3 regions of the Collibacillus ludicampi genome follow, and region 2 is predicted to be linked to each of the others. Evidence: riboswitches for the same ligand, from Rfam matches in the RefSeq annotation. Region 2 holds a riboswitch; each other region holds the start of a gene.
What was found. A riboswitch is a leader RNA that binds a small molecule or an ion and turns the genes downstream of it on or off. The one in region 2 is predicted to bind cyclic di-GMP.

Region 1: it holds a riboswitch for cyclic di-GMP, as region 2 does, so the genes downstream of both, DNHGIG_RS16715 (hypothetical protein) here and folE (GTP cyclohydrolase I FolE) in region 2, are expected to answer to the same signal.
Region 3: it holds a riboswitch for cyclic di-GMP, as region 2 does, so the genes downstream of both, DNHGIG_RS20550 (hypothetical protein) here and folE (GTP cyclohydrolase I FolE) in region 2, are expected to answer to the same signal.

What each region holds. Positions count from the first base shown of each region.
Region 1 is NZ_BOQE01000001.1:3,288,511-3,292,797, reverse strand. Features, by position in the region: gene DNHGIG_RS16725 (hypothetical protein) at 1-115, shown strand, start outside; gene DNHGIG_RS16720 (hypothetical protein) at 439-735, shown strand; gene DNHGIG_RS16715 (hypothetical protein) at 1,670-1,975, opposite strand; cyclic di-GMP riboswitch class I at 2,178-2,261, opposite strand; gene DNHGIG_RS21095 (SOS response-associated peptidase family protein) at 2,264-2,698, shown strand; gene DNHGIG_RS16705 (YolD-like family protein) at 2,705-3,031, opposite strand; gene DNHGIG_RS16700 (hypothetical protein) at 3,097-3,336, opposite strand; gene DNHGIG_RS16695 (hypothetical protein) at 3,587-3,781, shown strand; gene DNHGIG_RS21225 (DUF8602 domain-containing protein) at 4,016-4,108, opposite strand; gene DNHGIG_RS16690 (helix-turn-helix domain-containing protein) at 4,226-4,287, shown strand, end outside.
Region 2 is NZ_BOQE01000001.1:1,121,974-1,126,260, reverse strand. Features, by position in the region: gene DNHGIG_RS05685 (efflux RND transporter periplasmic adaptor subunit) at 1-1,223, shown strand, start outside; cyclic di-GMP riboswitch class I at 1,374-1,457, shown strand; gene DNHGIG_RS05680 (hypothetical protein) at 1,562-1,957, shown strand; cyclic di-GMP riboswitch class I at 2,402-2,485, shown strand; gene folE (GTP cyclohydrolase I FolE) at 2,582-3,151, shown strand; gene DNHGIG_RS05670 (6-carboxytetrahydropterin synthase) at 3,171-4,001, shown strand; gene DNHGIG_RS05665 (SDR family oxidoreductase) at 4,001-4,287, shown strand, end outside.
Region 3 is NZ_BOQE01000002.1:34,009-38,295, reverse strand. Features, by position in the region: gene DNHGIG_RS20560 (replication-relaxation family protein) at 1-522, shown strand, start outside; gene DNHGIG_RS20555 (hypothetical protein) at 479-1,330, shown strand; cyclic di-GMP riboswitch class I at 1,966-2,049, shown strand; gene DNHGIG_RS20550 (hypothetical protein) at 2,148-2,564, shown strand; gene DNHGIG_RS20545 (D-alanine--D-alanine ligase family protein) at 3,041-4,210, shown strand.

The DNA.
Region 1 (4,287 bases), 2.2 Mb from region 2:
CGGACCATTCACACGTTGGGCTGTTGTGTTTCTGATCATCTTTGTTTTATTCTTCTTGCTCGTTCCAGGTTACTCTGGTGCTGCTCCTGCAGCAGCAGCTCCTTACTCGTGCTAAATTGTAATGTCCTTGGTGTTTCTCTCACTGGAGTACCGTATTAAAGGAGTTCTTTTAAAGAAAGGAGACAGTATCATGTACGGAACATTCGGTGGTTTTACTCGTTGGGCAGTAGTATTCCTAATCATTTTCGTGCTGTTTATCCTGCTCATTCCTGGAACCTACTAATCTCCATAAATACAGAAATAAAAAATTCCTCCTGAACGCCTCTGTAGATTCGTCTACAGGGGCGGTATGACTGTATATAGTTCATCCCCTTTTTTTGGTGTTTGCTCAAACCAGGAAGCTTGATTTGGGCTATTTAATTTCTGGGAGGTGAGTCTATGAGTGTGAGTCCAGCATATTGCAGAAGCCTTCTCGGACAGTGGGTAGAATGTCATTCGGCATACGGAGTACATTATGGTATCTTGCATGAAGTTCGTCCGGACGGAATTGTTCTTGCAATGCCTCGTGGAAGAATGACAGGAGTCGTTGGTGAATCAGAAGACCTGAAAGTAAAATACACGGATCATTCGTTGAAACCGGATTACGAGACTGTCCAATTTTTTAGACCCTTTTTCAACCCATTCTTCTTTATCCCCTTCTTCCTACTCTTCGCTCTTAGACGACGATTTTTTTAGTTAATTGAATCATTTTCACGGGGAGTAATTTTTTAACTCCTCTTTTTTTATTTAATTAGATTCATTGTTTTTATAAATAATACCTCTTTATAGGTGAAGGGATATATCTACCAAGGACTCAAATCTCTCCCTTAGGGAATTTGTGGTATCTAGCTGGGACCAACTAGGTTAGAGATCATCAAGTTCAGCAAAGCTGATGTTGACGATGGAACATGTAGGAAATATGAGAACAGGGGGGATCAGTGCCATTTGAAGACCTGCTTGATCTAGCGCAACGATACGCCCAACGAACGCTACTCCATCTACGATGGTGAATAATCATCGCGGGCAAATTCGAGCAAAGTTTCCCGAAATGTTTTTCTTCAGGCCGAAATTAATTTAAGGGATTATTATCGCGCACCGATTGAGTTGTTTTTTAAACCGGACAAAGGGTTTTACGCGATTATTGAACAGGCTTATAGATAGTTAGTTAATAGTAATGTTGGTATACAAAAAGTGTTCTTCCAATACAGGTGGAACCTTTTATTTTGAATAAAGAAGCCGTCTAGTGTTACCGGAGGTATTGGACCCGAAAAAAGACAATCGTACCTCTTAAGCCCCTTAAACTAGTTTCTGGTTTCTTTGCATGTTTGATGTGTTCCATCTTTCCAAGTGGTGTGTTCCAGACTCTTAAGGAGATGGTCGCCAACGAGTTTGTTAAAGTACGTAGACAGTTGATGAGCAATCTCATTTTCTTAGTGGATCAAACGTGGAGAAAAATTATTGTCGATTTATTGCGCTTTTTGTCGAAAAGTAATAAAATACAAGAGTGGGACACCCATCCCCTATTGCTTTGAACATATCCCATCTCTATATTTTTCGCGGTTATCTTTACCGCATTTTTTTCTATTTATAAAACGAACGAAAAAACCGCTAAAAAGCGGTTTAAAACGAATTATCCATTGGATTGTATTTTTTCTTTGATCTTCTCTGCTAAGGGGGTTGCTTCTAATTCATCTTTTAAATTTCGATATTCTTCAAGAAATGAAGAAACATCTGGTTTTATACCTTTTTGTTTACATTCTCGAGCCATGAGACGAAGATAGTAAAGAAACATCACTTCCGAGAATGTCGTCTCAGTTTTTGGACTACGGCTGAGATGTTCACCTGTTTTTATAATCCCTTTTTTTATTTGATCAACTTTGCGCCGAACACTAGAAAATGGAAGCCCTAGAGATATTGAAAGTTGCCGGATCGACATGTGAGGAAGATTTTCCTTTATGTAGGCAACTTCCGAATGCGTCCAACAATGATGTACCATCGAACGATTCTTGTATCTCTTTTCCCCCATTGCTTTAAATTCCCTCTCTCTAATTTTGATCTATGCTAATGGTTTTCAAAAAGAAAAAGAATTCCACCCTGCTTAAATCACTTGAACAAGGCGGAATTCTTCTTTCCACCTCTTCGGTAACTGGCTGGCATAGTCATTGACCGTAGCCCCTATAGCTTTGCGTCCCTGGCTTTCGCCAAGTTTGCCATTATCGGAGGTTTGATTTTAGTAGTATTAATTTTCTTCATCTATTTTTCTACAAAATATGACAAAATACAAGTCTTATTATTTTATGTTGCAGGACTAAGCCCTCGTAGTGGCAACTTGTTTGGGATGGTCGGCTGGTTCGAATGTACATACGTGCACTTTCACTTGGACACACAGGGGAGTGACTATGTGGAGGATGGCGAGATCCACGACCGTATGCCGGTGATTCTTCGGCCTGAAGATGAAGCGATCTGGATGGATCGGAAGAAGCAGGATGTTAAGTTACTACAGTCATTGCTTGTGCCCTACCCTGCTGAGGAGATGAGAGCGTATCCGGTATCGCCACTCGTCGGGAATGTGAAGAACGATTCGGTGGAGTGTATTTTAGAGAGGTTAAATAAATGTATTATTAACAGGGGTGAGGAAAAAGAAAACCAACCCGAGTAAGGTTGGTCATTCTACATCTATAAGGTCTGTCAGTGGAATGTACCGTACATTTCCATCTAGATCCTTACCCGTCAATGTCTTGGCATACGAATCAATCTTCTCTGGGACCATTACCACCAGTTCATGCCCGAACGGATTATACATTGTTACCTTAACGGGTCTTGAATCCTGGATTGCATCGGTAAGTACACGCGACATCTCCTCAATCTTTTGTTCATCTAAGACAGGTCGCGGCTGCCCTTTTGCTTCCTTTTCCAAACGCCGCATGGTCGCACGATGTTCCGGAAGAATGATGCGCATGGATTCGAAGATGTTTCCGTCGATTATTCGCATGTTGTTTTCCCTCCCCAAAACAAGAACGTATGTTCTTATTATATGAGGTTGGGAAATAAAAGTCTTCAATAGGTCCAGTAGATCCAGTATGTCCAGAAGGGTATGGCAGGTACACCAGGTATGGCAGGTACACCAGGTATGGCAGGTACACCAGGTATGGCAGGTACTTGTCGTCCTGGAGGACCCTGAGTACCAATTGGCTCTTGTATCCCCATCCTCTTTGGTCCTGGTGGGCCGGGAGGGCCATAAGGTGCGCATCCTGCATTAATAACGAATTGTGGGTCGTAGAGGGCTTTCATATCCACAATTACGACTCTCCCCTCATTTCCGGTGAAGTTCAGTTTACTCAAGCACATACGCCCAGTGTAATACCACTAACATATTACGTGTGTACATGGGTGAATGACTAAACTTTTGCCTATTATTTGTAAATTATCCTCACGATCACCTCACAAGGCAGTATATGTTCCTCAGCTACACGCTAGGGTTTTGTATTTTCATTCGCAGATCAGAACACTATAATAAGAACATACGTTCTCGTTATAGGTGATCATAATGGAAGTACGCGCAACTGAATTGATCCGCGAGTTCTTGCTTCGAGAGCTGATGTTGAAGATGATCGAGCGAGAGATGAAGACTTCGCAACCCTGGACACATGGAATATTTAAATCTGTGAAGGGAAGAATCTCGGAAGAGATGGTCGCCTTAAGGAGGCAGTTACATAAAAAGGAATGGCGACTGTGGGTGTGATGGTGGAGTATAAGGAGAAGGGGCAAATTAAGAGGGCACCGTACATGCCGCCGATGCTTGAGGCGGAGGCGGTGGGGAGATTGGAGAATATGTAGGAGTCCCGGCTAGGCCGGAAAATCTCTTCTCTGACTCTCGATCACCGACGACCTGTGGTACGGCGACGTCTCTCTGGCTCAGCCTCTCGCTCACGTCTCTCAACCTCAGATTCAGCCTCTCGTCTTGATATATACAAATTCATGCCTGTTGCTTGTGATGCTCACAGTATCGCTCTCTTGTGAGGTTCGGGCATCCGATATGAGCGCATGGTTTCTGTTGTCGTTGCGGCATGATGATCACCTCAATGCAAAAGAAAAAGCACCCGAAGGTTAGTGTGCACCCCTTAAAGTAGACAGTGGAAAAACCCCTAGGGAACATCCATAATACTTTAGGGGGTGCATCTTTGTTATGGCAAAAAAGGGACAGAAATTTAAGACATATAGTTTTGAGTTAAAAAAGCAAGCGGTGGA
Region 2 (4,287 bases):
AACCGGATCAAGAGGTGCAAATCGTCCCGAAAATCGCCGGAAAAATCACCTCCATTCCTGTTTCCGTCGGTTCGCGCGTGAAGGCTGGAGATACGCTGTTCACCTTGGATGACAGGGATCTTCGCAACGCCGTTGCCCGTGCACAGGCGGCTGTGGAAGCGGCACAGGCGGCCGTGCAAACGGCGGAAACGCAGCAGCAAGCTTCGGTGAATCAAGCGAACGGCGCGGCTGTTCAGGCGAAAAGCGGGGTGATCCAGGCGCAAAACGGCCTGACGCAAGCACAGAGCCAAGTGCAGCAGTTGGAAAATGCGTTGACCATCGCGAAACAAGCGTTGGATGACGCGACAACCAACAAGCAACGTTATGAACAATTGTACGCGCAAAATGCGGCCTCGAAGAAGGATTTGGAACAAGCGGAAACAACTTATGTCAATGCGCAAGCGAATTACCAAAGAGCGCAGGAACAATTGGATGCGGCCAAAGGGGCGCTCGCTACTGCGCAACAGGCGCTGGGGAACGCGAATGAGGGCTATCAGACGGCACAGCAACAGGTGGAGGTTGCGCAAAGCACGGCGGGCATCGAAGCGAGCCGCAAAGCTCTTGTTCAGGCACAGGTCAACTTGAAAACCGCGCAGGATCAGCTTGCCGATGCGACCGTCACCTCCCCGATCAACGGGATTATCGGTGTGAAAAACGCGGAGATCGGCGATATGGTCTCTCCGCAAATGCCTCAACCGGTTCTCGTGGTCGCCAACTTGGATACGGTGAAGATTCTCGTCTATGTACCGGCGAATGCAATCAACCATTTGAAAGTCGGCGATCCGGTCATGGTGAAGGCGGTCGCGCTCAACCAGTATTTCAAGGGTCAAGTGAAAAATATCAGTCCTCTCGATGAAAAAGGTAAAGGATATCCGGTGCTGATTTCCGTTCCCAACAAAGACCTGATCCTGAAATCAGGGATGGTGACGGAAGTGAATCTGCTCGCACCTGACGCGAAACAAGGAATCGTTATCCCAACGGCGGCAGTCGTGCAAGACAATGGCAAATCTTATGTCTATGTAGCGGATCACAATCAGGCTCGACGCAAAGAAGTGACCATCGCGCAACAGGAAGGATCCCAAACGCTGGTTACCAGCGGACTGAATGACGGTGACTCGGTGATCACCAGCCAACTCCCTCTGTTGAAAGACAATGCGCAGATTACCGTACAACAGAAAAGTTAACGGTTTTACAGAATGACAAGAACCCTGTGTTCCTATTGGATCACAGGGTTCTTGGTTTTACCTGGCGGTATTAGTCATCATCGAAACACTTGTATTTAGTAAAATTATGTAGAAAAATAGAGGTATATAATTCAATATTAACATCAAACCTTCCGATAATGGCAAACTTGGCGAAAGCCAGGGACGCAAAACTATAGGGGCTACGGTCAGTGACTATGCCAGCCAGTTACCGAAGAGGTGGAATAAAGAATTCCACCATGTTCAAGGTGGAATTCTTTATTTTTTTACGAAAGCAAATTGTACAGATCAAAATTAGAGAGAGAGGAAAATTTAAGACAATGGGGGAAAAGAGATACAAGAATCGTTCGATGGTACATCATTGTTGGACGCATTCGGAAGTTGCCTTCATAAAGGAAAATCTTCATCACATGTCGATCCGGCAACTTTCAATATCTCTAGGGCTTCCATTTTCAAGTGTTCGGCGAAAGGTTGATCAAATAAAAAAAGGGATTATAAAAACAGGTGAACATCTCAGCCGTACTCCGAAAACTGAGACGACATTCTCGGAAGTAATGTTTCTTTACTATCTTCGTCTCATGGCCCGTGAGTGTAAACAAAAAGGTGTAAAGCCCGATGTCTCTTCATTTCTTGATGAATATCGAAAATTAAAAGGGGAATTAGAAGCAACCCCTTTAGCAGAGAAGATCAAAGAACAGATACAATCGATTGGATAGTTCATTTAAAACCGCTTTTCAAGCGGTTTTTTCGTTCGTACTTATAACATTGATAAAAAAGATGCGGTAAGGATAACCGCGAGAAATATAAGAGATTGGATATGTTCAAAGCAATGGGGGATGGGACCCTATGGTTGTATTCTATAGTCTTTCGACAAAAAATGCAATAAATCGACAAAAAATAGCCTAAATATGTCGAAAAATGACGTTGTATTTCCAATGCGAACTGCACAAAAGAAATTCCGGTATATCATTCTAAGACACTTCGCGAGTCAAGCAGTCTCACAAATCTAGACAAGGAGAAATCGCTTTCAAAAAGCAGAAACCAAAATGATTTCCTGTTGCAACAATTTACTGCCAACGAGAATTTAATCGAAATTTGTAGAAACGTGTCGAATTCGAGGGGAATATGGTATAATAGCGAAAAAGTACTAAATTAAACCTTCCGATAAATGGCAAACCTGTCGAAAGCCAGGGACGCAAAACTAGAGGGGCTACGGTCAATGACTATGCCAGCCAGTTACCGAAGAGGTGGAATTTGGAAACCACCTTGAACAAGGTGGGTTTTTTATGCCTTCTTTATATTACAGAAATTTCCGATAAATAAAGGCGAGGTGTAAATACATGGCAACAATAACAAAACAGGAGCTTTTGGAACAACATATTCGATCGATCTTAGAATTGATAGGAGAAAACCCAAATCGAGAAGGACTTCTGGATACGCCCAAGCGGGTATCAAAAATGTACGCAGAAGTTTTCGGAGGAGTAGGGGTAGATCCCAAAACCGCCTTAACCACAACCTTCGAAGAAGAATACGAAGGAATGGTTGTAGTGAAAGACATCAGCTACTATACGTTTTGCGAACACCACCTTATACCTTTCTATGGTAAGGCGCACATCGGGTATATCCCTAATGGACGTGTGGTTGGACTCAGTAAGTTTGCCCGCTTGGTAGAGCTGACATCCAAACGTCCGCAAGTACAGGAACGAATGACACAACAAATCGCGGAGGCGATCACCGATGTTTTGAAACCCGAAGGGGTCATCGTGACATTAGAAGGAACCCATCTATGCATGTGTGCCCGAGGGGTGAAGAAGCCAGGAAGTGTCACAGTAACCACTGTAAAGAAAGGTATATTCCGTAAGAACGAGGCGTTGGTCCGTGAATTCGAGCAATCTTTAATCAGAGAGTAGTAGGAAAAGGAGGAGGAAAATGAAGATCTACATGTCTAGAAAACTATCCTTTTCCGCTACCCATGTTTATCGTGTCCCATCATGGAGTGATGAAGAAAATCGACGCGTGTTCGGACCCTGCAGCAATCCCAATGGCCACGGTCATGACTATACGCTAGAAGTGATGGTGAAAGGAGACGTCGATGAAAGATCAGGGATTGTCGTTAATATCACGGAGGTGGATCGTGTAGTCAAGCATCTAGTAAACGAAGAATTGGATGGAAGATTTTTAGATCGGGAACATCCCTATTTCCGTAAACACATTCCAACCACCGAAAATATCGTGAGCTATCTTTGGAACTCCTTACAAGGTAACATGCCCGATAGTGAATTACATAGAATTAGACTTTGGGAAAATCCATTTTTGTATTCCGAAAAGGAGGATGGGTCCATGGTGACGTTAACCCGGAAATATCATTTCTGTACGGCCCACCGTTTACATAGTGATAAACTCTCTGCGGAGGAAAATGTAAAGATCTTTGGTAAATGCAATAACCCTCATGGCCATGGACATAACTATTATCTCGATGTAACGGTAGCCGGCGAACCTGATCCAGTCACCGGTATGATTATCAATTTAGCAGAATTGGATCAAATCGTAGAGAGTATTGTTCTACAGAAGTTTGATCACAAACATTTGAACTTAGATACGGAAGAATTCAAAGAACTGAATCCTACTTCGGAGAATGTCGCAATCGTCATTTGGAAGCTTCTAGCGCCCCATCTTCCCAATCTGCATAAAATCGGTCTTTGGGAAACGGAGAAAAACTACTTTGAATACTTCGGATCAAAAAGAGGTGTTGAGGCCTAATGGATACAAAGCAGCTGCAAGGTAAAACGGTTGCCATTACGGGAGCAAGCCGTGGAATAGGGAAAGAAACAGCCATTCAACTCCGTAAGTTAGGGGCCAAGTTAATTATTGGAAGTAGAAACGAAAAAGAATTACATGATCTGGCCCATCAAATAGATACCGAGGGAGGAAGTGTTCTACCTGTCCCGCTCGATGTTACGGATGAATCCTCCGTTCAGAAGTTCGTAAGCGTTTCCCTTGAACACTTTGGGTCCGTCGATGCCTTAATCAATTGTGCCGGGGTAGG
Region 3 (4,287 bases), on a different contig from region 2:
ATTCGCGTTATGAGGAAAGATAATCCAAAAATTGATCACTATCTTAAAATCGTGGACGTATATTTGAATCTCAGACACTTATCCTTGCGAAATCCACGCTACCAACTCCTCTCTTTTCAGACCAATGTCACGGAACGGATCTATGGCCGCGAACGCATTCATCCGGATGCCTTGTCCATTCTACAAGTGGGGGATAAAAAGATGGGTACATTTTGGGAAGTGGATACCGGTGAGGAAACCATACGCCGCATCATTCACGAAAAAGTAGAGAAATACGAGTCATTGGAACGATCCGGAGCCATCCAAAAACGATTTCCGGGTGCTCCCTTTTTCCCGATTGTAGTTCTCACATCCGGAAAAGAACGAGCTTTCAATCTCGAAAGACGCATAAAGGACAGTCAATCGAACAAAGACATTCGCTTTATCATTGGAGCCCATGATGACGATCTTGAAACCTTACTGTTTGGGGGAAGCCAACATGAAGCTCATCGTATGGTACGTTCGGCGGGAAACGAAAGCTAATCACATCTGGACGGTCGTCAAGATCAAAGCCTGCGAACATCACAAGCTGCTCGGCATCCTTGGGGCGATCTCCGTGTCCCTAGCGCTTCGAAGTCCGTCGATCGCCCATGCAGAGACACTCCATGCGGCGGCTCCTTACGATCCACAAGTCGTTCAAGCGACAAGAGACGTATTGGATGCGCTAGGAATGAATACGGAGGGAATGACCGGCCAACAGATCATGCAGGAGGCACAACGGTTTTCTTCTTCTCCGAAGGAATTACAGGCAGGGGGCTTTTTTTCAGGACTCGGAAAGATGATCGTCTATATCGTTAGGGAAAAAGCCCGTCAAAAACACCAGCAGGAATACGAGTTTGAAAAGAATCTGGAAGAGGAACTGAGAAAACAAATTTCGGAGCGGATCACGCATGACGATCCCCTCGATTATCCGGGCCTTTTGAAATACGATTCCTACCTTAAAATTCTGCGGAAATGCCGGACTCCAGCCGATCTGCAACGAATTCTGGATCATATTGAAGAATGGGGAATCCAGAGAGATGGGGTGGACGGGTTTACGTTGAATCAGAAGTTTAAGGAGCTGTATGAGGAAATCAGCCAAATACAGGAGGACATCTTGAATAAAAAGATCCATCGCATGGATGAAATTATGGATGATTTCTTGCACCGCTATAGACACTTTAGCCTTCCTTCAACGAATGAGTCATCAGACACTCTGATTATACCTAATCACTCGATAGTCCCCATATGGGACTTACCACAAGTTCCAATGCCAAGAATTTTTATGACAGAGATTCCTATCTCTCTTTAACACCACCAACAGTAAAGGTCATACTAACGACAAAAGATCAGTGATATGTTTTATAAACTTTTTCGTTACCTTTACATTAAATTAATTATGAAATAATAAATTTAGTATAGAAAATTTAGAGAGAGGGATATTTAAAGCAATGGGGGAAAAAAGCTCCATCTCTTCATTTTTGAACAATCAATTTTTCATGGGGGCTAGGGGTGGATATAGAATGGAACGTTGCTCGTTTCCAGGATGTAATTACGTGGCAGAAGTGGTTTTGAATCGTCATACCCTCGCTGAACATGGCATGAAGAAATCAGACGTTATAAAAAAATATGGTTCATTTACGGTCAAATTTTGTGTTCTCAATAAACGAATCAACCGATGGATACAAGAAGAAACTCCGAGCATAACCTATAATTCCTTCAATTTTTGAGTGTGAAATAACGATGAGCGACCTATCACTCCACAGTCCCCAATTGGGACTCAACACAAAATCCAATGCCAAGAATTTTTGTTACACCACTTTACAAAAACTATGTGTTTACGTTTGTTTACGAGGGATTGGTCCTGTAACATAAAAAACTAAGACTTGTATTTTGTCATATTTTGTATAAAAATAAGGGAAGAAATTTACACTACTAAAATCTAACCTCCGATAATGGCAAACCTGGCGAAAGCCAGGGACGCAAAGCTAGAGGGGCTACGGTCAATGACTATGCCAGCCAGTTACCGAAGAGGTGGAATAAAGAAATCCACCTTATGTAAGGTGGATTTCTTTACTTTTTCGAAAGCAATTAGTAGATCAAAATTAGAAAGAGGGAAATGTAAAGCAATGGGGGAGAAGAGATACAAGAATCGTTCGATGGTACATCATTGTTGGACGCATTCGGAAGTTGCCTTCATAAAAGAAAATCTTCATCACATGTCGATCCGGCAACTTTCCATGTCTCTAGGGCTTCCATTTTCAAGTGTTCGGCGTAAGGTTGATCAAATAAAAAAAGGAATTATAAAAACAGGTGAACATCTCAGCCGTAATCCGAAAACTGATACCATATTCTCGGAAGTGGTGTTTCTTTACTATCTTCGTGTTATGGCCCGAGAATGCAAGAAAAAAGGTATAAAGCCGGATGTCTCTTCATTTCTTGATGAATATCGAAACTTAAAAGGGGAATTAGAAGCAACCCCCATAGCAAAGACAATCAAAAAACAAATGAATCGATTGGATCGTTCGTTTGAAACCGCTCTTTAGCGCTTTTTTTCGTGCGTATTATAAAATCGAATAAAAAAAGATGCGGTATGGCTTACCGCACTGATGTCATGCTAGATGGATGATTCGCTTACACTTCAATATTTTATGCTTCTTCGACAAAAATTTCAATATATCGACAAACTTCGACATATTATGTCGATGCAAAAAAGACCCTCAAAGAGGATCTCTTTTGCACCAAATTGGTGTGACTAGTCAATGCATCATAACCGAGAACATTTCTATTATAACCATCTTCGCTAGACGACCTGTTTTAGCAAAGAAGGAAATGATCAGGGATTCCTATCGCATAAGGAAAATTTATATATAAATGGTTAATATTATAATTAATTGGGTAATGATACAAATATTCAACGAAAATTAACAAAAAATCACATAGTATTTAACAAGATATTGATATTCTATTTATTAAATAGAATATTAATAAAATATATATTTAGATAAGAGGGTGATATTTTATGTCAAGATTTGGACGTTATAGTTTTTTTCAGCTTCCTGACCTTATGGAAGAGATACGTAAACATTTACGAATTGCTGTTGTGTACGGTGGGGACAGTAGTGAGGAAAATGCAGTCATTAATAAGACACGGAATTATAGATCATGGAAAAGTTATAAGACAGTAGCATATGATATTCAAAATGCTCTTCGTGAAAATGGATTTCAATGGGTCACTATTTTTCCAGATGATATGTCCCTTATCGATAACCTGAAAAAAGAACAAATACAATTCGTTTGGCTCAACACTGGTGGGGTTCAAGGAATTAACCCAATGTCACATACGGCTGGAATATTAGAAATGTTGGGTATCCCGTATGTTGGACATAATCCAATCAACGCAACTTTATTAGATAATAAACATATATTCAAACATTTATTACATAGTTACGGGATCCCAACCGCTCCATTTGTCACCTGGGATGGTTCGAAAGGAGACTTTCTACCATCTGCCAACGAGGAATTTCAAAATACCTTTGCCAAATATGACGGCCCATTTATTGTTAAACCGGTATCAGGAAGAGCTTCTTTACATGTTCATTACGTTGAAAAACTCAGTGATTTAACAGTGAAAGTAAAAGAAGTATATAATCAAACTCATAATCTTGTCATGATTGAAAAATATTTATCGGGTAGGGAATTTTGCGCCTCTGTATATGGACATGTACAGTATAAAGAGGGTCAATTCTTTAAACATCCAGATCCTCAAGTTTTTTCTGTGTCGGAACGTGTGTTTGAACCAGGGGAAATGATTTTTACTTCTATGGATCAAAAACAAATTAGTGAAAAAAGGGTAACGTTGTTAAATGGAAAGAAAGAAGAAAAACTTCTATCTGATATTGTTCAAATCACACAAAAAGTTTATGAAGCATTCCATTTATCATCTCTGATTCGATTGGATATTAGAGCTGATGAAAATGGAAACTTGAATATACTTGAGGTTAATCCGAAACCGGATTTGAAAAGACCCGCTGATAATATAACCAGTATCGTTTGTCTCGGACTAAAGGAAATGGGGATCAATTATAAAGACTTAATTACTGGTATCTTAGCGGATCGTATAGATAAGTTATTATCCAATGAAGAAGTGAATCTGTTTCAATTTCATCATTATAAAGGTGTATCTGCTTAAAGTTAATCTTATCGAAACATAGATGGTGATAGTGACATGCACAAGATGTGTATGTCATTTATTTTCTATAGAAAGGA